3 regions of the Paenibacillus sp. FSL W8-0439 genome follow, and region 1 is predicted to be linked to each of the others. Evidence: riboswitches for the same ligand, from Rfam matches in the RefSeq annotation. Region 1 holds a riboswitch; each other region holds the start of a gene.
What was found. Region 1 has a riboswitch for thiamine pyrophosphate ahead of MKX36_RS02105 (ABC transporter substrate-binding protein). Riboswitches for the same ligand answer to the same signal wherever they lie in the genome.
Positions count from the first base shown of each region.

Region 2: linked by a shared signal. The riboswitch ahead of thiC (phosphomethylpyrimidine synthase ThiC) and the one ahead of MKX36_RS02105 (ABC transporter substrate-binding protein) in region 1 are both predicted to bind thiamine pyrophosphate.
Region 3: linked by a shared signal. The riboswitch ahead of tenA (thiaminase II) and the one ahead of MKX36_RS02105 (ABC transporter substrate-binding protein) in region 1 are both predicted to bind thiamine pyrophosphate.

Region 1 covers NZ_JBBPAK010000001.1:470,412-481,232, forward strand. Annotated here, with positions in the region: gene MKX36_RS02075 (heavy metal translocating P-type ATPase) at 1-2,174, shown strand, start outside; gene nfsA (oxygen-insensitive NADPH nitroreductase) at 2,462-3,205, shown strand; gene MKX36_RS02085 (TatD family hydrolase) at 3,383-4,228, opposite strand; gene MKX36_RS02090 (ABC transporter ATP-binding protein) at 4,221-5,174, opposite strand; gene MKX36_RS02095 (ABC transporter permease) at 5,220-5,996, opposite strand; gene MKX36_RS02100 (MTH1187 family thiamine-binding protein) at 5,993-6,286, opposite strand; gene MKX36_RS02105 (ABC transporter substrate-binding protein) at 6,639-7,682, opposite strand; TPP riboswitch at 7,878-7,987, opposite strand; gene MKX36_RS02110 (pyridoxamine 5'-phosphate oxidase family protein) at 8,257-8,691, shown strand; gene MKX36_RS02115 (bifunctional 2',3'-cyclic-nucleotide 2'-phosphodiesterase/3'-nucleotidase) at 8,910-10,821, shown strand, end outside.
Region 2 covers NZ_JBBPAK010000001.1:829,662-840,482, forward strand. Annotated here, with positions in the region: gene MKX36_RS03735 (lipoate--protein ligase family protein) at 1-377, shown strand, start outside; gene MKX36_RS03740 (Fe-Mn family superoxide dismutase) at 389-1,768, opposite strand; gene MKX36_RS03745 (alpha/beta hydrolase) at 2,021-3,058, opposite strand; gene MKX36_RS03750 (IclR family transcriptional regulator) at 3,357-4,100, shown strand; TPP riboswitch at 4,218-4,329, shown strand; gene thiC (phosphomethylpyrimidine synthase ThiC) at 4,517-6,361, shown strand; gene MKX36_RS03760 (hypothetical protein) at 6,569-6,721, opposite strand; gene MKX36_RS03765 (YitT family protein) at 7,228-8,064, shown strand; gene acnA (aconitate hydratase AcnA) at 8,238-10,821, opposite strand, start outside.
Region 3 covers NZ_JBBPAK010000001.1:4,482,526-4,493,346, reverse strand. Annotated here, with positions in the region: gene MKX36_RS19245 (6-phospho-beta-glucosidase) at 1-1,206, opposite strand, end outside; gene MKX36_RS19240 (LacI family DNA-binding transcriptional regulator) at 1,394-2,362, shown strand; gene MKX36_RS19235 (hypothetical protein) at 2,529-2,681, shown strand; gene MKX36_RS19230 (arginase family protein) at 2,814-3,725, opposite strand; gene MKX36_RS19225 (winged helix-turn-helix transcriptional regulator) at 3,830-4,171, shown strand; gene thiE (thiamine phosphate synthase) at 4,583-5,272, opposite strand; gene thiD (bifunctional hydroxymethylpyrimidine kinase/phosphomethylpyrimidine kinase) at 5,269-6,099, opposite strand; gene thiM (hydroxyethylthiazole kinase) at 6,096-6,941, opposite strand; gene tenA (thiaminase II) at 6,973-7,656, opposite strand; TPP riboswitch at 7,789-7,891, opposite strand; gene MKX36_RS19200 (NAD-dependent malic enzyme) at 7,961-9,682, opposite strand; gene MKX36_RS19195 (glycosyltransferase) at 10,080-10,821, shown strand, end outside.

The DNA of each region.
Region 1 (10,821 bases):
GAATTGAAAAAGGATTAAACCGAATACCAGGCGTAACAGGTGCTACGGTTAATTTGGCGATGGAAACAGCTCATGTGGAATATTCTGCTGGGAGTACTACGGTTAGTGATCTGGTAAGCAAGATTGAACAGCTGGGCTACGGAGCGATCCCACAGAGTGCTGAGGACAATATTGCGGATGTTCGCAGTAAGGATATCCAACGTAAAAAATGGAAGTGGATAATATCGGCAGTGCTGTCGCTTCCGTTATTGTGGGCGATGGTGGCTCATTTTTCCTTTACCTCATGGATTTATGTACCGGAACTGTTCTTGAATCCATGGTTTCAACTTGTACTGACAACACCCATTCAGTTCATCATTGGATGGCAGTTTTATGTGGGCGCGTATAAAGCGCTTCGCAACGGCAGTTCGAATATGGATGTGTTAGTTGCACTGGGTACGTCTGCGGCTTATTTTTACAGCTTGTACCTTACCCTGCGTCCGTCTGATGTCATGGAGGGAATGGCGGGAATGCCTGTCATGACCATGCCAGAGCTGTATTACGAGACAAGCGCGGTACTCATTACGCTTATTCTGGTCGGTAAATGGTTCGAAGCGGTAGCCAAAGGACGTTCGTCTGAGGCGATCAAGAGCTTGATGAACCTACAGGCGACAACGGCACGTGTGGTACGTGATGGACAAGAGCTAGATATACCGATTGAACAAGTGCGTGTGAAGGATATCTTTATTGTGCGTCCAGGGGAGAAAATTCCCGTCGATGGTGTAGTCGTGGATGGGCGTTCGGCAGTGGATGAATCCATGTTAAGTGGCGAGAGTCTTCCGGTTGAAAAAGGAGAGGGTTCCCCAGTCACAGGAGCCACGCTCAATAAAAACGGAGTACTTCGTATCCAGGCTGAGCGTGTGGGTGGTGATACGGCGTTGGCCCGTATTATTAAGGTCGTGGAAGATGCGCAAAACTCCAAGGCCCCGATTCAGCGGATTGCGGATCAAATCTCGGGTATCTTTGTTCCCATCGTAGTTGCTATTGCCGTGATGACGTTTCTCGTCTGGTTTTTCCTTGTGACACCGTCTGATTTTGCAGGATCATTGGAGAAAATGATTGCAGTTCTCGTCATTGCTTGTCCTTGTGCGCTCGGATTGGCTACCCCAACGTCCATTATGGCAGGATCGGGACGTGCCGCTGAGTACGGTATTTTGTTCAAGGGCGGCGAGCATTTGGAAATGACCCGTTCCGTCAACGCAGTGATTTTGGATAAGACAGGTACGGTTACGAACGGCAAGCCAGAGCTAACGGATGTTATGGTTGGCGCAAGCAGCCTGGCTGAAACGGATTTGCTGCGATTGCTCGGTGCGGCAGAAAAAAGCTCGGAGCATCCGCTGGCAGAAGCTATTGTAAAAGGGATTGCTGATCGAGGTATTGAGCTAGTGAGTCCGACGGATTTTGAAAATATTCCGGGTTATGGTGTGAAGGCCTCTGTGGAAGGCAAGCAGGTATTGGTGGGCACACGCCGGTTAATGAGCAGGGAAGGCATCGCGATTGATGACTCAACCGAGCAGCAAATGAATGAACTGGAAGGCGCAGGGAAAACGGCGATGCTTGTCGCTGTGGACGGTTCCTATGCCGGATTAGTGGCCGTCGCGGATACAATTAAAGAAACGTCACGAGAAGCTGTTGCCCGTCTGCGGGCGATGAACATTGAAGTCATCATGATTACGGGTGACAATGAAAGGACGGCGCGGGCCGTTGCCGCCCAGGCGGGAATTGAACGGGTGCTGGCGGAAGTGTTGCCTGAAGGAAAGGCCGAAGAGGTAAAACGACTTCAGGAACAGGGCAAGATCGTAGCCATGGTCGGGGACGGTATTAACGATGCGCCGGCGCTGGCTACAGCTCATATAGGGATGGCAATGGGTACGGGTACGGATGTGGCCATGGAGGCTGCCGATATTACGCTCATGCGTGGTAACCTAAATAGCATTCCGGACGCGATCGAAATGAGCCGGCGGACCATGACAAACATACGGCAAAATCTGTTCTGGGCGCTCGGTTATAACGTGATCGGCATTCCGATTGCTGCTTTGGGCTTTCTTGCTCCATGGTTGGCGGGAGCGGCCATGGCATTCAGCTCTGTTTCGGTCGTGCTGAATGCGCTGCGTCTCCAGCGCGTGAAGCTGTAAATGTTTTGATGTATTAGGCAGACGCATACTGCTGGATATTTGTAGCGAGATCATTTTGTAATTAGAGCAAGTACGCACAATTTTAGCTTTGTGCGTACTTGCTTTTTTGCTAAGTTTTTCATTTGTGTAATCCATGGTGCCATCTTTCATCGCGTCAGGTTGCTTATCATTGGCGAAAGTTTCATAATATTTGTAGGAGTGCCATGCAAGTATGCAAGAACCTTTTCGTGTACTCACAGCTTGAAGCAGATAAAGAGCTTATATTATGGATTAGGAGTGAAGCCGTCATGAATGATACGATTTCCTTGTTGATGAACCACCGGTCTGTGCGAAAATTCAAGTCAGACCCCATTACCGACGAGCAGCTCGCAGCTATTGTGGCAGCTGGCCAAATGGCATCCTCGTCCAGCAATGTGCAGGCATATACCGTTATTGCCGTTACCGAGCCTTCCTTAAAAACAAAACTGGCCGAGTTGGCAGGAGGGCAGGCTTATGTTGAGCAATGCCCTACATTTCTGGTGTGGTGCGCAGACCTGTATCGTTTGAAGCAGGTGACGATTCATCATCAGCCAGGCCAGCCTTCCTACGAAGGGTCCGTCGAAAATTATACGGTTGCAACCATTGATGCCGCGTTAGCTGCACAAAATGCAGCGGTGGCCGCTGAATCACTCGGCTTGGGCATCGTTTACATCGGGGGCATTCGTACTAAAATAGCAGAGGTATCCGAGTTGTTAGGGTTACCAGAGCTGGTATATCCAGTGTTTGGTATGTGCATTGGTGTACCGGATCAGGAAACGGGCTTGCGTCCACGACTTCCACTGTCCGGTGTTTTGCATATGAACGGTTACGATAAAAATCAGACGATGAAAGCTGTAGAGGTATACGACCATACATCAGCTGAATATCTGAAGGAACGTACGGGCGGTCAACGCTCTACACCTTGGTCTGAGCAAATGGCGACGAGATTGACCGAGCCAGCGCGTTTGCAGTTGAAGCCATTTTTGGAACAGAAGGGTTTCTTGAAGCAATAAAGTGGAGCAACGTCAAAAAACGTTGCTATGGATGAGCCGCATTTTAAGCAACACGTGTATGTAAAATTACAAGAACCTCCTTAATTACGCATGATAAAGTTTCGCGTATATAAGGAGGTTCTTTGCTTTGACTACAAGTTATGGTTGTGAGCCTTTTAGTAAATAGCTGATATGCCTTTATGAATTAGACAGGGAGTAGAAGCGGCTCGTATTATCATAAAACAATTGACGGACAGTAGCTTCATCTTGACCGGTCAGCTTGCTATACGCGCGAATGACCTCGGCAGTCATCCGTGGATGTGTCTGCTGTCCGGTAAAAGGGCCCTCGAATGGCCATGGACCGTCTGTCTCTGCCATGACCTGATCAGACGGATACTGTCTTGCCAAACTGCGGATTTCTTCTTCGTACAGGAGATCCGGTGTGAAGGACACATAATAGCCATTACGGGCCATACGTTCGGTCGTGGCGGCAGAGCCCTTGAACCAGTGAAAATGCGCCTGCGTAACGCCGTGACGTTCCAACAGGTCGCAGGCAATGTCTGCATCTTCATAAACGGCGTGCAGCACGATGGGTTTGCTATGCTTGCTTGCAAACTGGATAAAACGCTCCAGTAGCACTATATAGGGAGCGAGGTCAAAAGCATCTCCGCTGCGTGAGACTTCCAGCCGATTGTAATAGGGCAAGCCGACTTCACCCACCGCGACCATCTGCTGTACATGTTCGTCCATCCAGTGGAACAACAGGTCAAGCTCGGCTTGTGATGGCAGAGCCTGTTCTGGATGAAAGCCGAAGGCTGGACGTACTAGCCTGGGCCAACGCTCAGCCAGGCGCAAGTTGGCTTGACTGGAGGCTAGATGCATGGACACAGCTATGATGGCTTCTACATGGTTGTCGACAAGCGAAGCGAGCAATAGCTCCTGTTGTTCAGGTGGGTAACTGTCTACATGAATGTGTGCGTCGATTAAGGGAACAGTTGCTGCGACGTTCAATCTCAATGCAGAGTGCACATTCCAATCATTCATAATGGTTTACCCCGCCGTCAGAGGTGTTTTTACGGACACTTTCAGCGGTGTCCATATCGCCGTCCAGTTTGTGCTTTTCCTCACGCATCCAGCCAGTCATTGTCCGCTTCCATTCCATAAAGCGTGGATCGAGGGTGATTTCTTCCCTACGCGGGCGAGGAAAAGGAACGTCTACGACATGCATCACTGAAGCAGGTCGCGCCGACAGCACATAAATGCGGTCGGAGAGCAACAGCGCTTCTTCGATGCTGTGGGTAATGAACAGCACAGAGCGGCGGTTCTTCTCCCACATCCGCAATAACCATTGCTGCATGTCTGCACGTGTCAGCGCATCGAGTGCGCTGAACGGCTCATCCAGCAGCATTAATTCCTGCGGGCTAAGCAGGGCGCGGAGAAAGGCCGCACGTTGCTGCATGCCACCAGATAGCGTATGCGGATACGCCTTTGCGAACTTGCCCAGCCCAACCTGCTCAAGCCATTGCAAGGCTTCTTTGCGCCGTTCACGTTCGCTGACGTATCGGGACTCTGCTGCTGCATCCTTTCGCGGTGCGTTTTCCTGCCCGAGCAGTATGTTGTCCAGCGTGGTGCGCCACGGGAAAAGGGCGGGCTGCTGCGGCATATAGCTAATATGACCGCGTTCACCAGTCACGTCCTGTCCATGCATACGAATACGTCCCTGCTGCGGCTTGAGCAGCCCGCCGATGATGTGAAACAGCGTACTTTTGCCACTGCCTGACGGACCAATGAGGGAGACAAATTCGCCTGGCTTAACGGTAAGGGATACATCCTGTAGTACAGGCAGTGAGCTTCGCTTTTCCCGGAAGGCGAGGCTGATCCCGTCCAATTCCAAAGCAGGAGGAGCAGGTGCCATTGCCTGCGGTTCTCCGGCTTGTTGCTGTTCATCAGCCACAGGTGGTGATGTCAAGTCCGTCGGATGCAGACTCATATGTGCCACGTCCTTTCATTAATGCTTTAATGCAATATGTGGAGGCTATTCTTGATCGGGTTTCCAGCGCACCAACCATTTCTCCAGTAGTAGAATAACGACAAACATCAGTAAGCTGAGTGTAACAATAATCCCGATAGCGGCAAAAATGAGATCCGTACGATAGGCAGATTTTTGCAGCAACATATAATATCCAATTCCTTCACTGGCCCCAATCCATTCGGCAATAATCGCGCCCATCACACTGTAGGTAGCAGCGATTTTAACGCCAGAGAAGACTTGTGGCAGGGAGTGTGGCAGCTCCAGCTTCATAAAAATAGCCCTGCGGCTTGCACCCGACATCCGCATGTAGTTCATCATCATACGGTCTGTCCGTGTCAGCCCGTCCATGGCTGCTACAGCCACGGGAAAAAAGCATACTAATGTAATGACCATAAGCTTGGGCAGCACGCCAAAACCGAACCATACCATGAGCAACGGACCGAGGGCAATGATCGGAATGTTTTGGCTAAGGATCAGGAGCGGGTACAGAGCAGATTTGAGAAAAGGAATCGTATGGAGAACGATGGCGATCAGCAGTCCTGTTGCTGTCCCTATAGCAAATCCCGCAAGCGTCAGGCGAATCGTAGCCCATGTATGGGCACCAAGCAACGCCGACTGCGCCATACCCTCTTGTACGATTAGGGATGGAGCTGGCAGCAGCCAGGATTCAATATGTAAATAGGAAACCGCTCCCTGCCAAGCGGCTAAAAAGAAGAGGACCGCCACAAGGGGCGGCCATACGCTTTTCCACCAGGATGCGTTCTTGCCTTTCGGATTCATGGGCGATACTTCTCGGTCAGCTTGTTCATGCTGATGCCCTGTGGGTTATGTGCAATTTTGATCTGTGAAATGACGCTGGGACTTCCAGCTTCCGTCAAAGCCTCGTGCATTTCTTTAACCACTTTCAGCAACTCGTCGAGCTCGCCCTCCATGGTCGTATCCAATGGATTCACCTGATGTTTGACACCGGAACGCTGGATGACCTCAATCGCCTTGTCTACATAGGGGTAAGAGTCTTCGTTATTAGGTGTTTTAGGGATTACTTGAATGCTGAGAAGTGTATTAGCCATGTGAATTTCACCTGTCCTTTATTGTTTAAGTTATTAGGAAAATAAATTGGTTTAAGGCGGGGAGACCGCTTCGCGTTTCATTTGATCTTACGATCGCTGTTGCCATGGGATTCTTTGAATTAAATTTTAAAGGTAAGAATCCCCCTGAGCGTATGCTTCCGAAGCTAGCTTTCCTAAAGAAAGCTTCAGGCGAACGCTTCGCTTCTCCAGATTCAAATGAACCGCTCCGCTACTAACCGCCTTAAAAGCACTTTAGTTTTTTGATAGGTTGTGTGGCATTTTTACACACAAAGCGCGTAGTGGCGCTTCGTTCTTCTCTAGTCCAGTCTTATTTAGCGTTTTAACAAAATGATCAACGCTTGGGCAAGAAGTCGTTTGTGAAGGCCTTATCGACTTCCAAAGGTTTGCTGAGCAGCTTGCGTTCATACATCCAATCCGAGTAGTTTTGCCATACCTCTGCTTTTTGTAAACCCCATTGCGTGGCATCGTCCTGATAACGCGGGCTTAGCCATTTTTGGCTAGCAAGTACCAGTTTTTTGTCCAGCTCTGGCACAGCTTTAGTTAAGATATTCGCCGCTTCTTCTGGATGGGCGATAGTGTATTCATAGCCTTGTGCAGTAGCGTCCATGAACGCTTTGACTAGGTCAGGATCGTTTTTTATCGTCTGTTCATTGCTCACAATTACAGGTGTATAGTAATCGAGACTTTTGGAATAATCTTTTACATACAGCATATCCAAGGGCTCGCCTCGAAGCTCGGCCTCAATCCCGGTCCATGCGTAGAAAATCCAGGCAAAGTCAATATCCCGCTTCACGGCTGTAAAATAGTCTGCATTGCCCATATTGACGATTTTCACTTTGCTCACATCACCTTGGTCTGAATCCATAATGGATTTCATGACCGCTTCTTCTACAGGAGAACCCCAGCCGCCGTAGCTTTTACCCTCGAAATCTTTCGGGCTTTTAATTCCGCGGTCTACCGGAGCTGCGAAGCCAGAGGTGTTATGCTGAATCACCGCAGCGATGGATACGAGCGGTACGCCTTGGATGCGAGCCTGAGTGACGCCTTCTTGATAGCTGATACCAAAAGGTGCAGCATTCGAAGCAACCATTTGGTCGGCTCCTCCTGAACCAGGTTGAACGATTTGGACATTTAAGCCTGCTTTTTCGTAAAATCCTTTGTCCTTGGCGACATAGAGTCCCGTGTGATTCGTATTGGGTGTCCAGTCGAGCACGACTTTAACATCTTTGAGCCCCTTTGCTGAGGTAGACGTTGAAGTGTCGGCAGCAGGAACCTCCTTTTGAGATGTAGGGGGATTGCCGCCGCAAGCGGTCAGAGTCATAGCCATGAGCCACAGACTGATCAGACCCAGGCTTAACATTTTCATGCGCTTCATCGTTGTGTTCTCTCCTTTTTAATTACCCGTTATCCGTCCAATCAGACAGTTTATATTCCCCATTTTCACAAAAATCACATCTGCCGGAAGCAATCTTTCCAACAACTTTATCTTCAACAAAAAAAGCGTCCCGAGATTCCGGGACGCTTGCGCTTGTATATACCAAAGTAAGGGATGTCCTGTTTTAATAAAAGGCACATCTTGCTTAAGCATTCCTACGCTGGCATTACCCAGATCAGGTTGTAAGGGTCAGTGTCTTGGGACACACTCTCAGCCGGCCGATTCCAGCACCCCTGGCATTGTATGGTTTAATGGGTTCGTTTATTCGGGTTTACTACGACGATTATATGCCTTGAAAGCGGGTCTGTCCAGCTTTGAGGAAGCGCTCACGGTTCATTTGTCGAACGACAGGGTACACTTTTACTGTGAGCTTCGATCTGAAAATGAACATGAATCATTCAGATCTGTTCTGGTCATGTTATTTTCAGAACAGCTACACTGTATGTTTAGGAGAGCTGGTGCCAAGTGGCATAGCCCTATAGAATTCTAATTCGTAAAAAGGAGTTGTTGTACTGTGGGTAAAACGGAGACACTGGATCGCAGTCAGCTGGAACAAGCCATTGTGAAGGCTTTGGATAACAACAAATTTTGCTCGTTAGGTACGGTTGAGGGCGGAAAACCGAAAGTACGCTATATGGCCCTTTTTAACGATGGAATGAACATTCATCTGGCGACGGATCGCAAAACACATAAAGTGGATGAGCTAAAGGACAATCCGAATGCTTATCTGCTGCTGGGCTATGAAGTGGGTGGCACGAAGGAAGTCTTGGAAGTGGAGGCTACCGTCCAGATTACAGCTGATGAGGGGTTACGCAAACAAGTGTGGAATGATTCTCTGAAAAAATGGTTTTCCGGACCAGATGATCCCGATTATGTCATCTTAGACGTCAATCCGACTCGTATTGAGTACGTGGGTCAACAAACGGAGCGCCAGGTGTGGACGAAATAGAAACAATATAAACGGACAAGCCAGTAAATTTCCAACTTTTTCAGGAGATTTACTGGCTTTTTTTATACGCAAAATAATTATTTTTTCATAAATATTTTAAGCAAATGACTACTCTTTTGTCTGGCGTTGGATTAAAATAGGAATGGTGGGTTCAAAGCTTACATATATGTGCAAAAGTATGTATATGAGGCATACACCTTAATGAGGAGGGGTATATTTTGTTATTTCGTAAAAATTGGTTTAGAGGGTTTACAGCAGCAGTTGTAGCTTGTAGCCTACTGGTGTTTTCAGCCGCTCCATCCTGGGCAGCTAGCAATTCTCGCGATAGCGCTACGGTGAATTTGCGGATCATGGAGACAACGGATATTCATGGAGCGCTCATGAATTATGATTATTATTCGGACAAAGAAACCAACGAATATGGCTTGATTAGGACAGCAAGCTTGATCCAACAAGCGCGTAGTGAAACAAGAAACAGCATGCTGTTCGATAACGGTGATTTGCTGCAGGGCAATCCATTAGACGATTATATGGCCCGCAACAAAACCTTTGAGAAAGAAGGCGGTGTTCATCCGGTCTATAAGATGATGAACTTGATGGACTATGATGCGGCTACTGTCGGCAACCACGAATTTAACTATGGTCTCGACTTTCTGGACAAATCGCTCAAGGGTGCTGATTTTCCTTACGTAAATGCGAACGTTTATGTTGATAAAGGGGGGCAAGCTACTAAAAATTATCTTACCCCTTATCAGATTCTTGATAAAACAGTAACGGATGAGAAGGGCGAAGAGCATACACTCAGAGTGGGTGTCATCGGTCTAGTAACACCTCAAATTATGCAGTGGGATGAAGCTAATTTGAAGGATAAGGTCGTTACAAAGGATATCGTGGAAACAGCCAAAAAGTTTATTCCACAAATGAAAACAGAAGGTGCTGACATTATTGTTGTGCTTGCACATACAGGCTATGAGGATGTGCCGCAAACACCAATGATGGAGAATGCCGTTAAGTATTTGAGCCAGGTGGACGGAATTAACGCGATTCTGTTTGGGCATGCTCATAAATCTTTCCCTGGCCCTGATTTTAAAGATATGAAGGGTGTAGATCTGGATAGAGGAACCATTAATGGCGTGCCGGCCGTGGAAGCTTCTTCATGGGGTAAGGATCTGGGGATTATTGACCTGAGCCTGGAAAAGAAGAAAGACGAGTGGAACGTAATCAACTCTCAGTCTCAAGTGCGTCCAGTTGTGAGTACTACCAATCAGTCTGTGCAGTTTACTCCTGAATTTAAACTGATTGATGCGATCAAAGAAGAGCATCAAGGAACGCTGGATTATGTTCGTCAACCTGTCGGAACAACGACTGCACCGATTACCAGCTATTTTGCATTAGTACAGGATGACCCGTCCATTCAAATTGTGACAAATGCACAGAAATGGTATGTTCAAAACCATCTTAAAGGAACCGAATACGAAAATCTCCCCGTATTATCGGCAGGCGCTCCATTCAAAGCCGGTGGTCGCAACGGTGCCGAGTATTATACCAACATTCCTGAAGGTACAATAGCGATTAAAAACGTGTCCGATCTGTATGTGTACCCGAACACGGTTCATGCTGTAGAAGTTACTGGTGCTGAAATTCAGGAGTGGCTGGAGTGGTCTGCGGGTCAGTTCAACCGCATTGATCCTAGCAAAACTGAGGAACAATCGCTGATCAACAAAGATTTCCCAACCTACAATTTTGATGTGATTGACGGTGTGAATTACCAGATTGATGTAACTCAGCCTGCACGATATGATGCCAAGGGAACTATTATTGATTCTTCAGCCCATCGTATCAAGGATCTGCAATACAACGGGAAGGCTATTGATCCTGCACAGAAATTTATTGTTGCGACCAATAACTATCGTGCTTCCTCCTCCAAACTGGCCAACCCAGATGGCAAACGTATTGTGATGGCAGCACCAGATGAAAGTCGCCAAGTCGTTGTTGATTATATCCGTACGAACGGAACGATTAATCCGTCAGCGGACGGCAACTGGTCTATTGCTCCTTTTGGTCAGGCCAAGGTTACCTTTGAGTCCTCTCCTGATGCCAAAGACGTGCTGGCCGGAAATCAACAAATTT
Region 2 (10,821 bases), 360 kb from region 1:
ATGTGAGCGTCCGAGGACGCAAGTTTTGCGGCATTGCGCAGCGGCGTCAAGCCAAGGCGTATATCATCACGGCCTTTGTGATGATTGAGGGCCACGGAGCAGAGCGCGCACAGGCGGTGCAGCAGTTTTATCGGGAGGCAGCCGGGGATACACCGGCAGGCGTGCAGCAGCCGGATTATCCCCGGGTTAATCCGGCAACGATGGGCAGCCTGGCAGAGCTGGCCGGAGTGCCGTCTGTCGAGGCGTACACAGCATCGCTACGCCGTGTAGTCGAGAGTCGGGCGGCCATTTTGCCTGCCGATGGCTCGCTGGTGCAACCGGAAGAATTGACTGGACAAATAGAAGCGCTCAGAGAGCGATACGATTTGCAGGTGTAGTTTATTTTAGCTTAGAATGGTTGCCATCTCAGCTTGGAGGCTTGAGCGTAGCGCGCTTCCACTTCAGGCCAGTTGACGACATGCCACCAATCTTCGATGTATTTATTGCGTTCAGCCTGATGCTTTAAGTAATATGCGTGTTCCCACACATCGATCGCCAGCAGCGGAATAGACTCCCATTGAGTTAGGTTCTGGTGCTTTTCGGCCTGCAAAATTTCAAGCCGCCCGGCGCGCGGACTCCACACCAGAATGGCCCAGCCGCCGCCCTCGACCTTTTCGGCTGCTGAACTAAATTGCTTTTTGAAGGCATCGTAGCTGCCAAAATCCTTTTTAATCTGTTCAGCCAGCGGTCCGCTTGGATTTCCACCGCCTTGAGGGCTCATGATCGTCCAAAAAAGAGTATGCAGATAATGACCTGCACCGTTAAATGCCAGTTCACGTTCCCAATGCTTTACGAGGTCAAAATCACCTGTTTTTCGGGCTTCTTCCAGTTTCTTTTCCGCTTTATTCAGATCATTCACATAGCTCAAATGATGCTTGTCATGGTGAATACGCATCGTTTTTTCATCAATGTACGGTTCAAGCGCATTATAAGGGTAAGGAAGCGGAGGGAGCCGATGTCCGCCAATAGGGACCGGGCGACCGATTAAGGACTTTTCTGCTGGCGAAGGTTGAGCCTGGCCGGACTGGACGCCTTTAGTAGCCCCAGAACCTTCTCCTCTCATGCCGGCATGCCGCTCTCGAAACGCTTGTTCCGGGTAATCCTTACCCTCTGCCGCTACATGATACAGCCCAGCGGCTCGCGCGATGGAGCCGGGCTCTTGAAAGGGAGTGGTTGAGATCAGGAAATATTGACTTTCATGTGCTGCGTGTATTACAACTCCGGCGGATTTTGGCTGTTGACGCAATGCATGACTGTGTTCAGTCAGCAAACCTAGCTGCCGTACATATTCTTGTGATTGACGGTTCGCGGTTTGCAGCAAATCGTCCAATCGACGATTTAATTCCTGTGAGGCAGGCTGTGAATTCAAGCCTGATTCAGACAACGATTTCTCTCCAGTCGCTGATGCGTCTGATCCCCTTGAATGTGCTGATGATTCATCCAGCTGGTGTGTATGTGCTTGAGGAACAGACGACTCTTTTTTCCATTGATGCTGCCATGCCTGTTCTGCCGGATCAAGCGCGCTCCGTTGCTCTTCGAGCAGCTCGATGGCGGTGCGTTCCGTTTGTTCGAATACGGTTCGCCAATCATCCAGCAGCCGCACATAAGCAGGTTCTAGCCCTTCAGTAGCAGATTTAATTACTTCCACGTGCCAACTTTCCTGCTGCTTCCAATGACGAATTTCCTCCAGCACACGTAAGGGCAGGAAAGACCCATAAGTACTCAGCATTCGTTTTTACCTCCCGTATCCCGCTATGGCTATCCGGCAGATCTAGCAGATCTGTCCTGGATGCATATGTACCCAGTATATTCGCCGTCTCACCGTGAATATGTCTATGAACTTCCTTCATCAGGTTATACCTGTTGCGCAGAACAATAATTACTCATGGAAAATAAAAAAAGAAGCCCGTCTACGGCACGGGTTAAGTGTCCATAGGCAGGCTTCTTTAAGACGATGATTACTTGTTTTGAAAATAATTTCTTACTTCGTAGTCGTTTGTTTATGGGCAGCAGCAGTGGTTTTCTTGTCCTCCAGCTCCTGCACACTGCTTAGAAATGTCGATACCCGTCGCAAATATTCACGGGGATGCTCTCTGAAAATAAGCTCATGTATCCCGTTTTTGACAATCCATACACTGGAAAGCGGGTTGGTTTGATTGGCAGCAAGCTTTTCCGCAATGGGGTAAGGAGCCTTTTCATCCTGTGTACCATGCACAAACATGATTGGAAACGGATAGTTCTCCTTTTTAACCTCTTGATATGGAATCTGATGCAAGCTGGTGCCGTTTAAGACTGGAAACAGCAACTCCAAAATTTCCAAAGACGGATGTCTCGGCAGATTAATTTGATTGTGAATGTTATGGTACAGTGTATCTGGCTCCAGCAGGAAGGTACTGTCCAAAATCATTGCGTCCACATCCTTGGTTTGCAAGCCCGCCTGAAGAGCGGTTCCTGCTCCCATAGAAAAGCCCCATACGATAATTTCCGACGAGCCGCGTTGCTTCGCAAGCTGAATCGCTCCAAGAAGCTGCTGGGATTCCGCCTTACCTCCGGTTGCGACGGCCTTGCTGTTTTGTGACGCGAATCCATAATCAAACATGACCACATTAAAGTTCAGACTGTGGGCATAATGCGCCAGATCATACATGGGAATCCAGCTTTCTTCGCGATTAGCCCCGTAACCATGACTGAAAATAATGGTTTTCCGCGATTGATCCGCCGGGATATACCAGCCTTGTACGATGCGGCTACCATCCTTGGCTGGGAAGCTGACATCTTCATAAGGCATGCCTTTGGCCTGCATCGGATTAGAGTACAAGGGTGCGACGGTGGGATTCGTAAGCACCCAGGCGATGTAAGCATGCAAGGCAATAAAGCAAAACAACAGAAAAAATACGACCGACAGCAGCAGAGCAATCACAACGTGCTTGAACCGCAGCATACGGGGATTAAAGAGTGGGGTGGACGGCTCCTGAACAGCGGTCTGTAGCTGAGCGTTGCGCTGGGATGTCGAAATCATGTAAGAGCCTCCTTATATAAAATTGATCTTCGAATCATAAAATTTAGGTATAATTCCACTTGAAAATAGTAGGGTATGTCCGTATAGATACCTATTATCGTATGATGGCTATTATCCAAAGTCAACGCCTGAACCGGAAAAGTAAAAATGATGCAAAGAATTGTCGATGTTTGTTCTTGTTCTGTAATATGGTTGTCACAAAAACATCGGTTTACAGTAGCCGCGACTATTCTATATAATTTATGTAACCATGTTTCATAGTGTGAAACGAATATGGATACAAGAGGAGCGGTTCACGATGGAAGACCGTAAATTAACCGTCCGCGCTGTAGAGCGTGCACTTGATATACTGCTGTGTTTTACCGCAGAATCTGATCTTGGTCTAACGGAGATTGCCTCCCAAATTGGTCTACATAAAAGCACTGTTCATCGTCTTTTGACTACGCTGGAGGATCGGGGATTTGTCGTTCGGAATGCCGCAACGGAAAAATATAGGCTTGGTTTTCGCATATGGGAGCTGTCCACGCATCTGTCCCAAAGCGATGAGCCGGCGGTGTTGTTACAGCCTGCAATGGAAGGACTGCGTGATCGCTTAGGGGAAACGGTCAGCTTGTACCTGCGGGATGGAAGCATGCGTATTCGCATACAAGCCGTGCAGAGCAATCAGGCGATCCGTAGGGTTGCGCCTGTGGGTGCGCGTATGCCGCTGGCTGTGGGAGCCTCCAGCAAGGTGCTGGCGGCCTTTATGCCACCGCAGGAGCTGGAGGTATTGCTAAGCAGTGAAGAATGGCCACCTTCGGTAGACCCGGATGTTTATAAAGCCCAGCTGCAGGACATCCGTGAGAAGGGCTATGCGACCAGCTATGAAGAACGTGAGCCAGGAGCTGCGGCTGTGGCCGCGCCTATTGTGAACCGAAAGGGACAGGTCACGGCGGCTTTATCTGTATCCGGCCCGGTCAGTCGACTTGCGCCCGAGACGCTGCATGAGTTTGCACCGATTTTGATCGAAGCAGCCAAGGAAATGGGGCTTATGCTTCCGTGACAGTAATCAATACAAAAGGAAAGCATACAAGGGTTGCCAAAGCTATAAATTTAAAGTAGTCTGATAGAGATGGCGGGATGTCTGTTATAGCCGCCAATTCATGTGAATAGAAAGTATCACAGTTACTAGGGGAGCCTGTAATGCGGGCTGAGATGGAATCAGGCAAGATTCCGGACCCTTTGCACCTGATCTGGATCATACCAGCGTAGGGAAGTAATCGGCCATTGAAATGTATACGCAGCTGCTGTCTACGGCCGCGCATTGGAATATGATTATTCCACGTGCGATCGGTTTGGATAGCTGTTTCGTTTGATTAGCCGGTTCCCTAGGGAACCGGCTTTTTTGCATAGATCAGCGCCACCCTGGGAATGGTTCCGGATCGGTGTGTCATTTCAACGATACGGGAGGAATGGATCATGAAACCGACAGAAACAAAAGGAACGAAAGAAACAGGAATGAAATCAGCAGATGCAGGATTGGCGGGAATAATAGAAGTAGAGGGAGAGAAAGCCAAAGCGGAGCAAGCCAGTGGGCTAAAGCCCTTTCCGGGGAGCCGTAAGGTGTATATTCAAGGTTCTCGGCCGGATATTGCTGTGCCTGAGCGTGAAATCGCGCTACAACCCACACATACGCCGCAGGGCACCGAGCATCATGAGCCACTGCGTGTGTATGATACCAGCGGTCCGATGACGGACGAAGCCTACCAGGTCGACATCCGTCAGGGATTGCCACCATTACGGCGAGCTTGGGCACTGGAACGGGGAGATGTGGAGGCTTATGAGGGCCGCGCCGTCAAGCCGGAGGATAACGGGATGAAGCCTGGTTCCAAACGGGAGACAGTGGAATTTCCCGGCGTGACCAACCGTCCGCTACGGGCTTCGCAAGGGCGTACTGTGACGCAAATGTACTATGCGCGGCAAGGGATCATTACGCCTGAAATGGAATTCGCGGCGATCCGCGAAGGTGTAGAGCCCGAGTTTGTACGACAGGAGCTGGCGGCTGGACGAGCTATTTTACCTTCAAATATCAATCACCCGGAAAGCGAACCCATGGTCATTGGACGCCATTTTCACGTAAAGATCAATGCGAACATTGGGAATTCCGCAGTTTCGTCCTCCATTGAGGAAGAAGTGGAGAAGATGACCTGGGCTGTACGCTGGGGATCAGACACGGTCATGGACCTGTCCACAGGTCGTAATATCCATACGACGCGCGAATGGATCATCAGGAATTCGCCTGTACCGATTGGAACGGTGCCGCTATATCAGGCACTAGAAAAGGTGAACGGCGAAGCTGAGAAGCTGACGTGGGAACTGTATCGAGACACGCTGATTGAGCAGGCGGAGCAGGGAGTGGACTATTTTACAATCCATGCAGGTGTATTGCTGCGATATATACCGATGACGGCGAATAGAATGACAGGAATTGTGTCCCGGGGCGGGTCGATTATGGCAGCCTGGTGCCTCGCGCACCATCAGGAGAATTTTTTGTATACGCATTTTGAAGAAATCTGTGAAATTATGAAAGCCTACGATGTGGCTTTTTCCCTCGGGGATGGTCTGCGTCCAGGGAGTATCTATGATGCGAATGATGAAGCACAATTTGCGGAGCTGGAAACGTTGGGCGAGCTCACGCAAATCGCATGGAAGCATGATGTCCAAGTCATGATTGAAGGGCCAGGACATGTCCCTATGCACAAAATCAAGGAGAATGTGGATTTACAAATGGAGATTTGTAAGGAAGCTCCCTTTTATACTTTAGGGCCGCTGACGACGGATATCGCACCAGGATATGATCATATTACCTCAGCTATCGGGGCGGCGATGATCGGTTGGTTCGGGACGTCCATGCTGTGCTACGTTACACCGAAGGAGCACTTGGGTCTGCCGAACAAGGATGATGTCCGCGAAGGAGTTATTACCTACAAAATTGCCGCACATGCTGCCGATCTGGCGAAGGGTCATCCGCGGGCACAGCAGCGGGATGATGCTTTGTCCAAGGCGCGTTTTGAATTCCGCTGGCGCGATCAGTTCAATCTCTCGCTTGACCCTGAGCGGGCATTGTCCTACCATGATGAAACGCTACCAGCAGAGGGGGCCAAGGAAGCCCACTTTTGCTCGATGTGCGGTCCCAAGTTTTGCAGTATGCGTATCACGCAGGACATTCGTGCCTATGCGGCCGATAAGGGACTGAATACTGAGGAAGCCGTTGCCGCCGGGATGCGAGAGAAGGCAGAGCAGTATCGGGAAGCTGGGCAGTAAAAATCGGTAGCGATACAAAAGTCAATCAACTGGGAAGCCTCAACGAAAATTACAGTTAAGCTCGTCAGAGGTTTATTTCCATAAACGTATGAGCAAGGTTTAGAAACGCGTGAGTAAAAAAAGGCCGTGGTTCTCTACAGTCGATGTAGAAAACTACGGCTTTTCAACTTATGTAAAACGGGATCATGCTACCGGATTAACGGAGCTTTATTTTTTACCCATTTTTTCATTCAAAATGTCCTGAAAGCTGAGCTTCTTCTCCGAGCTGTCTTCTTTCTTCTGCATACTCACCGCGTTGGCACGTTGGTATTGGTGGTGAAAAGGCATCAGGGTGTGGACAGTTAAGTTCATTGTATTCATGTGGTCATTCCTCCAATTCCATTTTGTCAAATTCAGATTGAGTTGCTTAGGACGTCTGTATAGGACTATGTATATGTACTTGATGTCGTAATGCCGTGTAGGTTGCTTGGTAATGTTTCAATCATTATACCCGCATTTATCCAAAGTAAAACGCTTTTGACATAAAACAGGAAGATGGTCGTATGTGTCCAAAATGTGTATTAGGAGGATGGTCATTTTAGGGGAAAATGTGCCTAGGGCCTAAACAAGGGCTAGAGGCCCGTTTTCTCAGTTTAGTAGTCGGGATTGTGTTTTTTTGTCGAATAACCTTGTATTAGCGGAATTTTGCGGAATTATAAGGTTGGACTAAGGCAGTCTGGTGGCGAATTAAAGTGTCAAAGATGTATTGACTTTATGTTGGGTAGTAGATACCATGAACTGGTTGTCAGCGTATTTTGGCAAGAAGAGTCAGCCAATCCATCTGGCAATTCATCCGTTGAAATGTTAGAGAGAGGATTAGAGCATATATGAAAAAAAGTATTGCAGATATCGTATTTATTATTCTGGGTGCGTTTTTTTTCGCGCTCGCTGTTAATCTGTATGTGATCCCGAATGAATTTGGTGAGGGGGGCGTTACAGGGGTCACGATCATCTTGTACTACCTGTTTCAGTGGTCTCCCTCGATCGTCAATCTGGTCATTAATGGCTTGCTGCTGATTGTCGGATATAAATTTTTGGACAAGAGAACGACTCTGTATACTATAATTGCGGTCGCTTTTAACTCGCTGTTTTTACATTTAACAGTCAACTGGCGGATTGATTCGCATGAGCCGACGATTAATGCCGTATTTGCCGGAGTTTTGGTAGGGGTTGGCATTGGCTTAATTGTACGGGTCGGTGGTACAACGGCAGGAACAGTCATTTTAGCCCGGATTGCTAACAAGTATCTGGATTGGAATATCAGCTATGCCTTGTTGTTTTTTGATCTGATTGTCGCCTTCTCTTCCTACTTTATTATTGGCCCGGAAAAATTAATGCTAACTATCGTTATTTTGTACGTCGGTACGAAAGTTATGGATTTCATGATTGAAGGATTGAATCCGAAAAAAGCGGTCATGATCATTTCGGAGCATCAAGACAAAATTGCTGAGATGGTCATTACGCAGATGGACCGTGGAGTTACCGTCCTGTCAGGCCACGGATATTACACCAAAAATCCGAAAGAGGTCCTATATATCGTCATTAGCAAACAAGAGGTGTCGGCGCTTAAAAAGATTGTAAAAGCTATCGATACAGCAGCATTTATCACCATTCATGACGTACGGGACGTATTCGGAGAGGGCTTTTTGGATATTTCGAAGTAATTAAAGCGTGTGAAGGTAAGGTTATAAGAGAACGTGGCTAGAAGTCGGTCCTGAGAGGATCGACTTTTTTTGTCCTGTTTGTTGCCTTACATAGGGCCTCATACAGATAAAAAACACCCCTGAATCGCAGATGAATCTGCAATCAGGGGTGTTGTATATATAATGCTATATCATTACGCTTGAATCATTTGACGCAGTACGGTTTGCAAAATACCACCGTTGTGGTAGTAGTCGATGTCAACGGTGCTGTCCAGACGAGCAGTGACCGGGAATTCGAACTTGGTGCCATCCTCGCGTTTGGCTACAACCGTAAGTTCTTGACCTGGTTTCACGTCATTGTCAATGCCGAGGATGTCGAAGGTTTCGCGACCGTTCAGGCCCAAGCTGGACCAGCCGTAGCCTTCCTGGAATTGCAGTGGCAGTACACCCATACCGACCAGGTTACTGCGGTGAATCCGCTCGAAGCTTTCTGCAATGACGGCTTTAACACCTAACAACAGCGTACCTTTGGCTGCCCAGTCACGAGAGCTGCCTGTGCCGTATTCCTTGCCGGCGATGACGATCAGGTTCTGATCGGCTGCCTGATATTTCATGGATGCATCATAGATGGACATTTCCTCATCTGTAGGCAAGTACTTGGTCACACCGCCTTCGGTGCCTGGAGCTACATTGTTACGGATACGGATGTTGGCGAATGTACCGCGCATCATGACTTCATGATTACCGCGACGGGAGCCGTAGGAGTTGAAGTCCTTGCGTTCCACGCCATGCTCCTTCAAGTACAGTCCTGCCGGGCTGGAAGGGGCGATGTTGCCTGCTGGTGAAATGTGGTCCGTCGTGACCGAATCATTCAGCAAGGCAAGTACACGGGCATTACGGATTTCCTTGATATCCTGCACACCATCCTGAAGCCCTTCAAAGAATGGCGGATTTTGAATATAAGTTGAGTTTTCATCCCATTCATACAGTTCGCCTTCAGGAACCGGAATGGAATTCCATTTTTCGTTGGCCGTAAATACATTTTCGTATTTGCGACGGAACATATCCGGGCTCAGAGACAGGCTGATCGCTTCCTTGATTTCTTCGGAAGTAGGCCAGATATCTTTCAGGTAGACAGGCTGATTGTCCTGATCGTAACCGAGTGGTTCGTTCACCAAATCAATATTTACCGTGCCGGCGAGAGCATAAGCGACTACCAGTGGCGGTGAGCCGAGATAGTTGGCTTTGACTTGCGCATGCACCCGTCCTTCAAAGTTCCGGTTACCGGAAATAACTGCGCCAACGGTCAAATCATTGTCTGTAATGGCCTGACTCACTTCGTCAGGAAGGGGTCCGGAGTTACCGATACAGGTCGCGCAGCCATAGCCTGCCACATGGAAGCCGAGGGCTTCGAGCGGTTCGATCAGCCCGGCTTTTTGCAGGTATTCCGTTACGACAAGCGAGCCTGGTGTCAAGCTTGTTTTAACATAGCCTGGCTTTTTGAGCCCGCGCTGTACTGCCTTTTTGGCGAGCAAGCCCGCGCCTAGCATTACGCTTGGGTTGGAGGTGTTCGTGCAGCTTGTAATCGCTGCAATCACGACTGAGCCAGTACCCAGCTCGCTGGTGGAGCCGTCCGGATGGGTCAGTGGAACCTTCTGTGCGATCTTTTCATCGCTCAGTCCATAGCCGCCTTTGTCTACCGGGGTACGGATAATGCCTTCGAAAGTTTCTTTCATGCGGCTTAGCTCAACACGGTCCTGCGGACGTTTGGGTCCTGCGAGACTCGGTACAACTGAAGCCAGGTCCAGCTCAAGCGTATCGCTGAACACAGGGTCCGGGGTATCGGATGTGCGGAACATGCCTTGAGCTTTGTAATATTCCTCTACAAGGCTGACTTGCTCATCGGAACGTCCAGTGCTGCGCAGGTAAGCCAGCGTTTCGGCATCAACCGGGAAAAAGCCGATCGTTGCGCCGTATTCCGGTGCCATGTTGGCCACGGTCGCACGGTCAGCCAAGCTAATGTTGGCCAGACCTGGGCCGTAAAATTCTACGAATTTGCCGACCACGCCTTTTTTACGCAGCATTTGCGTGACTGTCAGCGCCAGGTCGGTAGCGGTAGCTCCTTCCGACAGGCTACCTGTCAGCTTGAAGCCGATCACATCGGGAGTGACAAAATACAGCGGCTGCCCCAGCATACCCGCCTCTGCCTCGATCCCGCCGACACCCCAGCCTACGACACCGAGTCCGTTAATCATCGTCGTATGGGAGTCCGTTCCCACAAGGGAATCCGGGAAGACAACCGTTTCGCCGTCGATGGTTTTGGTGGCAGCCACGGAAGCGAGATACTCTAGATTAACCTGATGAACGATACCGGTGGACGGCGGCACCGCACGGAAGTTATTGAATGCCGTTTGCGCCCAGCGCAAAAAACGATACCGTTCTTCGTTACGTTCAAACTCTACATTAATATTGTAGTCCAGCGCGTCACTGGTACCGAAGGCATCAACCATGACCGAGTGGTCGATTACGAGATCGACGGGAACGAGCGGGTTGATTTGTTTCGGATCACCGCCCGCTTTTTTCACCGTATCACGCATAGCTGCCAAATCGACAACCACCGGGACGCCAGTAAAATCCTGAAGCACGATACGTGCAGGAATGAACGGAATTTCCTTGTTGGTGTCACGATCCTCAGCCCAGCCTGTCAGCTGCTGCACGTGTTCTTCCGTAATGGCGCGTCCGTCAAACTGGCGAACCGCTGCTTCCAGCAACACTTTA
Region 3 (10,821 bases), 4.0 Mb from region 1:
CGCATAGTCACCAGTGACCGCCGCTTCAATGGTCAGCTCTTCCATCGCCTTCATGACTTGCAGCAGTCCCCGTTGTGCTGGAGGGAATTTGCCAAAGTTGACAGGCTCCGCACCATGCGCACGAATGACACTAGTTACTTCGATGGCGCTATCATAAGGGACATCATCAATCGCACCGTTGTTACGCGTACTAACTACCATCAATGTGCCTTTGTTGTTATAAATAGAGTTGATGATTTCACAGGCAGCATCGCTGTAATGCGCACCGCCGCGTTTGGATAATTCCTCTGGTTTGTAATCCAGATTCGGATCTTTGTACAATTCAAACAGACTTTCTTCCAGACGTTTGACGACTTGGCCCCGAGTTCCTTCGTTTTTGGCCTCCTCTAATTCTTCCTTGAGCATGTTATCGGTCATATAGTAATACCGATGGTAAGGACAAGGTAGCATTTTCAATTGACGAACCTGATCATACAGGAAGCGCATGTTCTTAATATTTTCAACGACCTTCTCCGGTTTTGCGCCAGGAGCATACAGTCCTTCGATAACTTGTTCTGTTAATTCTTCTCCAGTTTTATCATAAACTTTGTGCCAATGAAGGTGGTTAATTCCTGCAAATTTAAAGAACAGCTCTTCTTCCGGTTTGTCCAGCACAGCCGATGCACTCTTGATCGCGCCGATTGGAACATTACATAATCCGATGACTTTATCCCACTGACCATAACGAAGCACTGCTTCGGTGACCATGCCCGCAGGGTTGGTGAAGTTAATCAACCATGCATTCGGACACAGTTCTTTCATATCTTCTACGATACTGAGGATAACGGGTATGGTACGAAAAGCTTTGAACATCCCACCAGCCCCATTGGTTTCCTGACCGATCATACCGTGTTTTAACGGAATACTTTCATCTTTAATCCGAGCTTCCAATAAGCCTACCCGAAACTGGGTCGTTACAAAATCGGCATCCTTCAAGGCTTCCCGACGATCCAGTGTCAAATGTACTTCACAATCAATGCCGGCGGCTTTTACCATCCGTTGGGCCATGGCCCCTACGATCTCCAGTTTCTCGCGTCCTGCTTCAATATCTACCAGCCATAATTCCCGGATGGGAAGCTCTGCATAACGTTTGATAAAACCTTCTACTAATTCTGGTGTATAGCTGGAGCCTCCGCCAATAGTTGCGATCTTTATGCCTTTTTTCATGGTTAGTGCCTCCTGAGTATGTTTTTTAAAACCGCTTTCTTAAGCTCAAATTCACTGTAATCCCTGTAATGCATTACAGGTCAAGCGCTTTTAGAAAACTTATTTGGGGAAGGTGACAATTATAGGGCGGGGCCACGAAACATGCTAAACACGAACATGCTAAAATAGAAAGAACGAGGTGAGAAATGTGGCAAATATTCATGAAATTGCAAAGCTGGCGGGTGTATCCTCGGCAACGGTGTCTCGTGTCATTAATAACCATCCGTACGTAAGTGAACCGACAAGGCAGCGTGTACAGGAGGTCATAGACCGACTGGATTATGTACCTAATTTGAATGCGGTTTCATTAAAAAAGGGCATGACCAAGCTCATAGGAATTATTTCAATTTCTTTTAATGATTCATTGGGTTCATTTGTGCGTGGATTTACAACCTATGCCCAGGAGCATGGTTTTAATATGGCACTATTTATTACGAATGGAGAGAAGGAGCGGGAGCTTGAAGCACTGGAAATGTTGCGGAGAAAGCAACTGGACGCCTTGGTCTGTATGATTCGCGTCAATGAGTGGAGTGTGATTGAGCACTACACCAAATATGGTCCAATTGTGACATGGCAGCGTGTAAACATTGAGGCAATCCCGTCTGTATTTATGGACCAGTATCAGGGGTACATGCTTGCGCTGGAGCATCTGTATGCCAGAGGCTATCGCAGCATTGTGAATGTATATGGAAATATGAGGGGATTGAATACGAAGGAGCGCATACGGGCTTATCATGATTTTTGCAAAAAACATGATTTGAACGCTGATGCTTTCTCGCATTTTTATGGCTTAAATTCAGTAGAAGCGGGTGAACAAATTGCTCACTGGTGGGGCGAACAATCCAACAAGCCGGATGCCTTCGCTTGTTCTACCGATTATTTGGCTGCAGGGCTGTTGACCGAAGCACGTAGGCTCGGTGTTTCGGTCCCGAGTAATGTTGCAGTGGTGGGCTTTGATAACACCGAAATTTCGCATTTGCTTGATTTAACCACCATTCATTACCCGATTGACAAGCAAGCGGAAAATGCATTCATTATGATTCGAAATGCCCTAGAGGGGCTTCATGAAGAATTACATCCCTTGGAATTCAAGTTAGTAGAGCGAGCGACCACTTGATCTCCTGAGTATTCCCTTTTATCCGGTGCTGAGCTATTCAAGTCACATAATTGAGGTGATATTTTATGCATATAGGTTAACTGATACTCACTTATATATACTTGAGAATTCTAGGGTTCTCTGCTTTGCACGTCCAACAAATGCTTATAAGGATTTAGGAGAATTAATGGAAAATGGCACGCTCTATCATATTTCGGTACCAGAAGATTTCGAATCTTTTGATCATAATAAAGCACTAACTCCGGGTGAGGGAGGCGACTTCTTTTTTGAAGAGTTCCTTAATCCAGTACTAAAATTAATAAATGAAAATAAAAAGTAAAAAATAAAAAAGGACTCCATAACAGTATAAATTCCCGAGGAGTCCTTTTTTGCACAATACTTTAATTCAAACGGCCATCATAATTCCATTACGAAAATTAACGTCAAGATACATGCACAGTTGTAAGTAGAATTAACGATTCAAAATAGGTATTTCTCCCAGCAGATTCTTTAAGTTAATGGAATCCCACGGCATATGCTCGGTTATACCTAACCCAACTACATCAGTTTCTTCAGATAGTTCTTTAATCAGATGAAGTAGTTGAGGTATTTGCATTGTTCCCGCAGGAGAAAGATTATAGGGAGCTTCAGGGTTGGCGAATAATAAAGAACGAAATGCTTTTGGATCAAGTACATCTAAATCAAGGTGAATCGCCAGGTGCTTGATGCCGCTTTCTTTAATCCATTCTTTTATAGATGCGGTACTGCTCGTTAACTCTTGGGTCCCAGCAGTTCGAATCCCTAATCTTTGAATTACTTCAGTATCTGTTTCTGTAGTGGTAACACCTAACCTTTGAAATGTCTCTGAAAATGCTTTTGTTTCTTCTTCTGTAGGAGCTGCTAATCCAGCGATAAAGACATTTTCAGGTTTAAGAGGAATTTTCACATGTTTTGCGAACTCCTCATCTCCTTCTCCCAAAAGGTTCCCAAGCGGTAATGTATGTCCGTTATCATAGCCTACATATCTAACTAAATCACTGTGAGCATCAATCCAAATTAATCCTAATTCTCCGCCGTATCGTTCGTTTAAATAGGCAAATGGGGCTTGCTCGACTAAGCAGTCACCACCAAACATTACTATGCGATCTGGCTTATGAGCATCAATGATATGTTGAGCAGCCTCTAATTGTTCAAGTAGCTGTTTTCTCCCATACATACCGTTCTCGTTGACAAGTGGAGTTCCATCATAAGCTTGAACTGGAACTTGAATAAGGGGTTGAGCATTGTCTGGGGCTAGCCAGGCCAGCAGTTCGGCGCCAAAAGAGTAGTTAGGATTGTTTCCTCCTTGCCACTGCGGCATTAACAGGCGTATTGTTTTAGTCATATTTTCTCTCCTTTACTTCAAATTACGGTTAGTATAAACTGAACGCAAATAAAAACGTAGTACGCACTAATTTGATAGGTACTACCCGAAAGGATAGTGTGAATATGAGTATGGCTGAATTTAAAGGTAAAGTTAAAAACATTCAAGATACACCTTTTGGTTATACAGTGTCAGTTATTGGTGGTAAATGGAAAATGGTTATTATTTACCTTCTGGCCGAAAACCAAGTGGTTCGCTTTAATGATCTGAAAAGACAAATCGGAGCTATTACTTATAAAACATTGAGTTCACAGCTAAAAGAATTGGAAGCGGATGGTCTGGTGAATCGGAAAGAGTACCCCCAAGTTCCACCTAAAGTTGAGTACAGTCTTACAGAAAAAGCGGAAACACTATTGCCTGTTTTGGAAGGGTTATGTGAATGGGGAACCAAAAATCAATATAATTAAGTTTCGTTTTTTAATTGCTTTCGAATGCTATACGAATATTAGAAAAGACGATTGACATATATTTATAGTTAATCAGGTATTCTACAAGCTCAAGTGTACTGGGGATAGGAAGCTTAAAAATCAGTATCTTTTGGGGGGGATATTTTTGACTATGGCGATTATTTTATTTGTAGCGAATATTCTACTTATTCTTGTTTCAATCGTTGGTATTGTTCTGTTCATGGGGATATTGTACAGGGGGTACATTTTGCTAGGATTACTTATTGCTGAGAAAAAGAACACAAGAATTCAAGCTGTAAAAGATTAATTTTATGACAACACAGAGCCTCATTTCTACTTTATTAGTGGAAATGAGGCTCTTGCGTAAACAATAAAAGTGACATAATGGGGTGAAGGAAGGGACATAGCATTTTATAGCTTTTGGGACATCCCCGGATGTTTGATGCTTAGCACTACCTTTTTCTTTAGTTCCTCTGCAGCAGCTCGAATCTGTTTTGCCTGCGTCACAGCCGAAATCACCGCTACACCATCGGCACCCGCACCTACCACTTCCTCCACACGGTCTATCGTAATGCCACCGATCCCGACGATGGGCAGATCAATTCCCGCTTTGCGCATCTCATGCAAAATGGCTGGACCCTGCACCGCATGAGCATCATCCTTTGAGATGGTGGGATAGATGGGGCCGACGCCGAGGTAGTCCGCACCTTGCAGAATGGCTCGACGAGCTTCCTCAATCGTATGGGCGGAGACGCCAAGGATTCGGTTTCCGATCCGCGTACGCACAGAATCAGCCGATTCATCGTCCTGACCGATGTGAACACCGTCGGCGTTGAGCTCAAGGGCCAGCTCCACATCGTCATTGACGATAAAGGGGATACCAGCGTGGTGGCACAGATCTTGTAGCTGACGCGCAAGTTCAAACATAGGAACCCCTGTTAACGCGCTACGGCCCTTTTCCCGGAACTGGATCATGGTTGTGCCGCCAGCAAGAGCCTCCTGCACGACCCGACTTGGTTCCGCAAGGCAGTTCACGCTTCCAACAACCAGATACATCTGTAAATGCCGGCGCATGATCTCAGGTAATATTCGACCGCTCATTGGAGTATCTCCTGACGACGGCGGTAGGCCCAATGATTGGTTGGACCGTGTCCCTGGCCCAGATACAACGTATCTTCAATCGCCGCCTGAATGAAGGCTCTTCCATTCAAAATAGCTTCCGGTACAGACACGCCTTTCCCTAATTCAGCGGTAATCGCTGCTGAGAACGTACATCCTGTTCCGTGTGTGTGGACAGTTCGCACCCGCTTGCCGCCCAGCTCTGTGAAGGCTGTTCCGTCAAAGAGCAGGTCAATGACCTGACCGCTGTTTTCGCTCTCCTCATCGTGGCCGCCCTTGATCACAACGAATTTGGGACCCCGGCTGCTAATATGTCTCGCAGCTTCACGGCGCCCTTCCATCGTACGAATGCTTATCCCGGTTAAGGCCTCCGCTTCCGGGATATTTGGTGTGACGACCAGGGCCAAGGGGAGCAGGTCGTCGTTCAATGCCTGCACCGCTTCTGGTTGCAGCAGCTTTGCGCCCCCTTTGGCAATCATTACAGGATCGACGACAACCTTTTCCCAGCCGAACTTTCGGATCTGCTCGGCTACCAGGCGGATGATGCCTGCATCAAATAGCATGCCAGTCTTTAGGGCGTCGACTCCAAGATCTGATCCTACAGCTTCGATCTGTTGCGCTGTTGCTTCCTGTGGCAGCGGATATACACCGTGAACTCCCAAAGTATTTTGTACCGTTATGGCCGTAATAGCTGACATACCGTATACGCCAAGCTCCTGAAAGGTTTTGAGATCGGCTTGAATTCCAGCCCCGCCGCCACTGTCTGAACCGGCAATCGTCAGCGCTCTCGGTACATGCACGTCTCTCATCGCGCACCACCTGTTGTAGTTGTTCCAGCTTCACGGATCGTGACATGCCCCTCTAGCGAACCAGTATGTAGTTTGGCAAGCTCGTCGAGAAAGGCAATCTGGAAGCTGCCCGGCCCCAGCTTTGCGGTATGCGCTGCGGCTCGAGAAGCTGCTGCACCGTAAAATGCCAAACCTGCTGTGCCTGCGAGCAGCAGGTTGGGTTCAACTGCTGCAAACGCACCCAACACAGAGGTCAGCAGGCAGCCTGTTCCGGTTACCTTCGTAAGCAGCGCGTCTCCGCCACTAATCAATCGTACTTCAACCCCATCGGTGATGACGTCCTCTTTTCCAGTGATGACAACCATGGTATGGAGCGTTTGCGCAGCCCGAACTGCCAGATCGACATTACTGCTGTCAGCACTGTCGCCTGCATCTACCCCTTTAATTTCTCGGGCTTCTCCGATCAGATGAGCGACTTCGGCTGCATTGCCTCGTACTAGTGAGATGTTAACCTCGTTTAGAATTCGTAGTGCTGACTCGGTTCTAAAGCTAGTCGCTCCTGCACCGACCGGATCTAACAGAACTGGAACACCGTGAGCATTCGCCGATTGTCCAGCAAGGATCATGGCATCCACCAGCTCACGGTTTAGCGTACCGATATTTAACACGACGGCGCCCGCTATTTTGGCCATATCTGCTACTTCCTCGGGTGCATAAGCCATCACCGGGGAAGCCCCTAGTGCATATAGGCCGTTGGCTGTAAAGTTGGTGACCACCACATTGGTTATATTATGAACGAGGGGGTTGCTGTTTTGTACCTTTGTCAGGAGCGTCGAATAACTTTGTTCCCATATATTCATCATGTTTATCCTCTCTCATCTATACTGATTATTCCTAGACCGTAGCGCGCATCTGGACGGGCCATTGTTCCTGCTTATAAGCCATATCCCAGAACATATATTCCAGCTGGCAGCTTAGCATAAAATGCTCAATCATCCGCTCTCGCTCGGCAGCCGTGGCGACTTTCGCCCAAGCATCCACACGCTCTCGATATTTGAAGGTTACATCTTCAATTTGGTTGCCATAGAAGCAAATCCACTCATAGAACGGATGAGACTCGTCTGGTCTTACCTCATCCATTAGCCTGCGTCCAATTTCAAGATATGTCCATGGACATGGTAGCAGCACGGCCATGATTTCCCCAAGACTACCCTCATGTGCGACGGTCAGCATATGGCGGATATAATGATGAGCGGACGGAGCGAGTGGATATCCCTGCATCTCTTCATAGGTGACACCTGCGATAGCACAAAAATTTTGATGCGGATGAACCTCGCTGTTGAGAATAAAAGAGATCTGTTCGTTAAATACAGCCATATCCTCCCGGCTCGTGCTTTTGGAGATTGCGATGCCGTAAATCCGCATGTAGGCGTTCAAATATTCAAAGTCTTGTTTTACATAGTGAATCAGCTGTTCCCTTGTTAAATTTCCTTCAGCAATACCTCTCACAAAGGGATGCTCATAAATGGCTTGAAAAATGCCATCCGCCTGCTGACGGAGCTCTTGCGAAAAACTCATTTCCCCACCTCCAACAAAAATGGAGAATAAGAAGTCCCGTAAGATACAATTCTCGGAACAATGCCAAAAAGCCGCCCCGAAAACTGGAGCGGCTTCAACATAGGTTCAATGCGCAAAAACGCCTGAAACCCTATATAGAAGGCTCCACTTTCCTACGCTAGTACGAACTAGATCAGGTTCAAAGGGTCCAAGATTCATTCTTGTCTCAGCCATAATGGCTCCCCTAGTGGACTTTCCTATTCTTTTGACTAATACTGTACATTCGTTCCTATGTTATGTCAAACTGCTTATGCCTAGTGAAGGATTAGTGAGGGTGTTGGATTACACTTTCCACGGCTTTGACCCTCACATATTCCGGTTTCCACATTGCATCCCGAATGGCTTGCTCAATATTTGGAAGGTGTGCCTGAGCTACCTGATCCTGAATTGCGGCCTTTGCTACCGCAACCGCAACCGCAAACGAAACATCACGTAATTTTCGAATATGGGGCAGCAGTGCGCCGCCAAGTTCATTCGAATCTACGGCGTTGGCAACGGCATCAGCTGCTGCGGTAAACATGGAAGGAGTGATTCGTTTGGCCTTGACCACAATTGCGCCTAGACCCAGTCCCGGGAAAACAAAGGCATTGTTCGCCTGACCAATTTCAAATTTCGTACCGTTATAGGTGACGGGCTCAAAGGGACTTCCCGTAGCAATCAATGCTTTGCCATCAGTCCATCGTATCAAATCCTCGGGTACCGCTTCAGCCAGATTGGTAGGATTGGACATGGGCATAATGATCGGGCGTTCCACATGCTTTGCCATTTCCTTGATAATCTCTTCAGAAAAGGCACCCGCTACACCGGAAGTCCCAATTAAGATTGTAGGTTTTACCTGACGGATGACCTCCAGCAACGGTATTTTGCCGTCTTCCGATCGGGCCCATGAGCTGATTTCTTCCTTTTTACGCACATATGGTTTCTGATAATCGAGTACATCTTCCATATCGTCCGTTAATAGCCCGCGATAATCAAAGGCCCAAAACGACCTGAAAGAATCTTCTGCAGGAAGCCCGTCCTCGATCATAGCGCTCCGTATTTGGTCGGCGTTACCGATTCCTGCTGCCCCTGGACCAAAGACAAGTATTTTTTGTTCACGTAGCGGAATTTTGGTGACACCTACCGCCGAAACAATCGCAGCTAATGTGACTGCTCCTGTGCCCTGGATGTCATCATTGAAGGTGAGAATGTTTTGACCGTATTTCCCTATAATGTGGCGTGCGTTCACGCTGCCCACATCCTCCCAATGCAAAAGCGCTTTCGGGAATTGTGTTAACGTTTTGCTGATAAAGGTATCAATAAATTGATGATAGGCTTCTCCGCGAACTCGTTTATGACGGTTTCCGATGTATAGCGGATCATTCAGCAGCTTTTCATTATTCGTGCCCACATCCAGTACAATGGGCAGCACCCGCCCGGGATGAATACCTGCCGCAGCTGTATATACAGCAAGTTTGCCAATAGCAATGTTAATTCCCCCGACCCCCCAGTCACCAATTCCCAAAATACTTTCTGAATCCGTGACCACGATCAGGTCAACATCCTCACTACGCAAGCCGGAATTATAGAACGCCTGTCCGATACCGTTCGGATGATCTATCGATAAATATACGCCCCCGGGACGGTTGTACTCATGGCTGTATTCTTGAATGGCGGTTCCTACAGTCGGTGTGTAGACTACGGGCAGCATTTCACTCAAATGGTCGGTTAGCAGCCGATAGTAAAGCACGACATTCCGGTTATGAAGGTCGTTAAGTGAAGCATTTTTACGCAGCATGGTGGGTTGTGCCAGGAATTGCTGATATGCCCGAACGCTCTGTTTTTCCAATGAAAGGACAGTGGGAGGAAGAATTCCTTCCAAGCCCAGTTCTTTGCGTTCTTCTTCTGTAAATGCCACCCCTTTGTTCAAAAGAGGGTTTGCTAGCACGTCCTTTCCTCGTAAGGGAGTAGATAATGACCCATCACGATTGACATGAAATGCTTCCATAAAAATACCTTCTTTCCCTATATTTTAATAATTATTCATGATGAAAAATGACATGTTGTCCATAGTATGGACGTACGAATTGGTTTTATTCGTCTATCAATCTATGACAAAATGACCATATGTGTATCTTTTTATTAATCCCATAGAACCAATTTTGTTTTCGGATTCACCTTGTAATTCGTATAGTAGTAGTCCTGATGAATCAGGTCTAAATGCTCTGTTTTTATCAAATATGAAAAATAGTTTTTCTTCTCTTGAATGCTTATATATCAAGGGATGTGAGCTGTTTTGTTAAGAAAATATGAAGTATTTGGACATTAATTTAATCTTACTAAGCAAACATTTTTAATTCTTTTTCAACAAAATAGAACTATTCGGAGGAAAAGGAGAGGTTTGTGTGCAGGGACCTATAGCCATTTTTAGCGATAACAACAGGGCTATTGATTATCCCAATGTGATTTGTTTTTACCAATATATACAGTGCGAGGACACGGAGGAAGCTTCAGTCTACGAGGGTGCAAGTTGCTGCCTGATAGATTATAGGGAGCCGGGGCAAGCCGTGCGGAAAGCTAATCAGATCCGTAGCCAGTTTCCACAAATGCCATTGCTATTGGTGACGGATGTAACCTTTCCGTTCAGTGATCAGCATATGGTGCAAATTATCGGAGTAGGCCGATTGCGTCTGCTATTTTGGCAAGCCAATGATACCGAAGAAATACTTTCTGAAATACAAAGCTTGCTCTATCCCGAGTATTCGACTAAAAGCCAACATGTTGCATTCATCTTGTCTGTGTATAACGAAGAGAAACGTTTTGTTCATGTCAAAACCTTTGCTGAGCGACTGCAAGCCTTTATCCGCAGCCATATTATAGAGGGTTCGATTTATCTCATTGATGATGGTAGCCACGATGGCACGAATGCCTTGATTAAAGCGCTGGAGGCAGCAACGGACTTGTCCGTAAACCGGATTAACCAGAACTTGAGTCCACTGCTTCAAACAAGGGAATTGGGACGCAATACGCGCAAGGCAGGGACGTATCTGGAAGGAATGCGGACCATCGGTGCGGATTACTACGTATTTGTGGACGCGGACGATTCCTTTTTTATTGAGGATATTGCCAGAATGATCAATGTTGTTC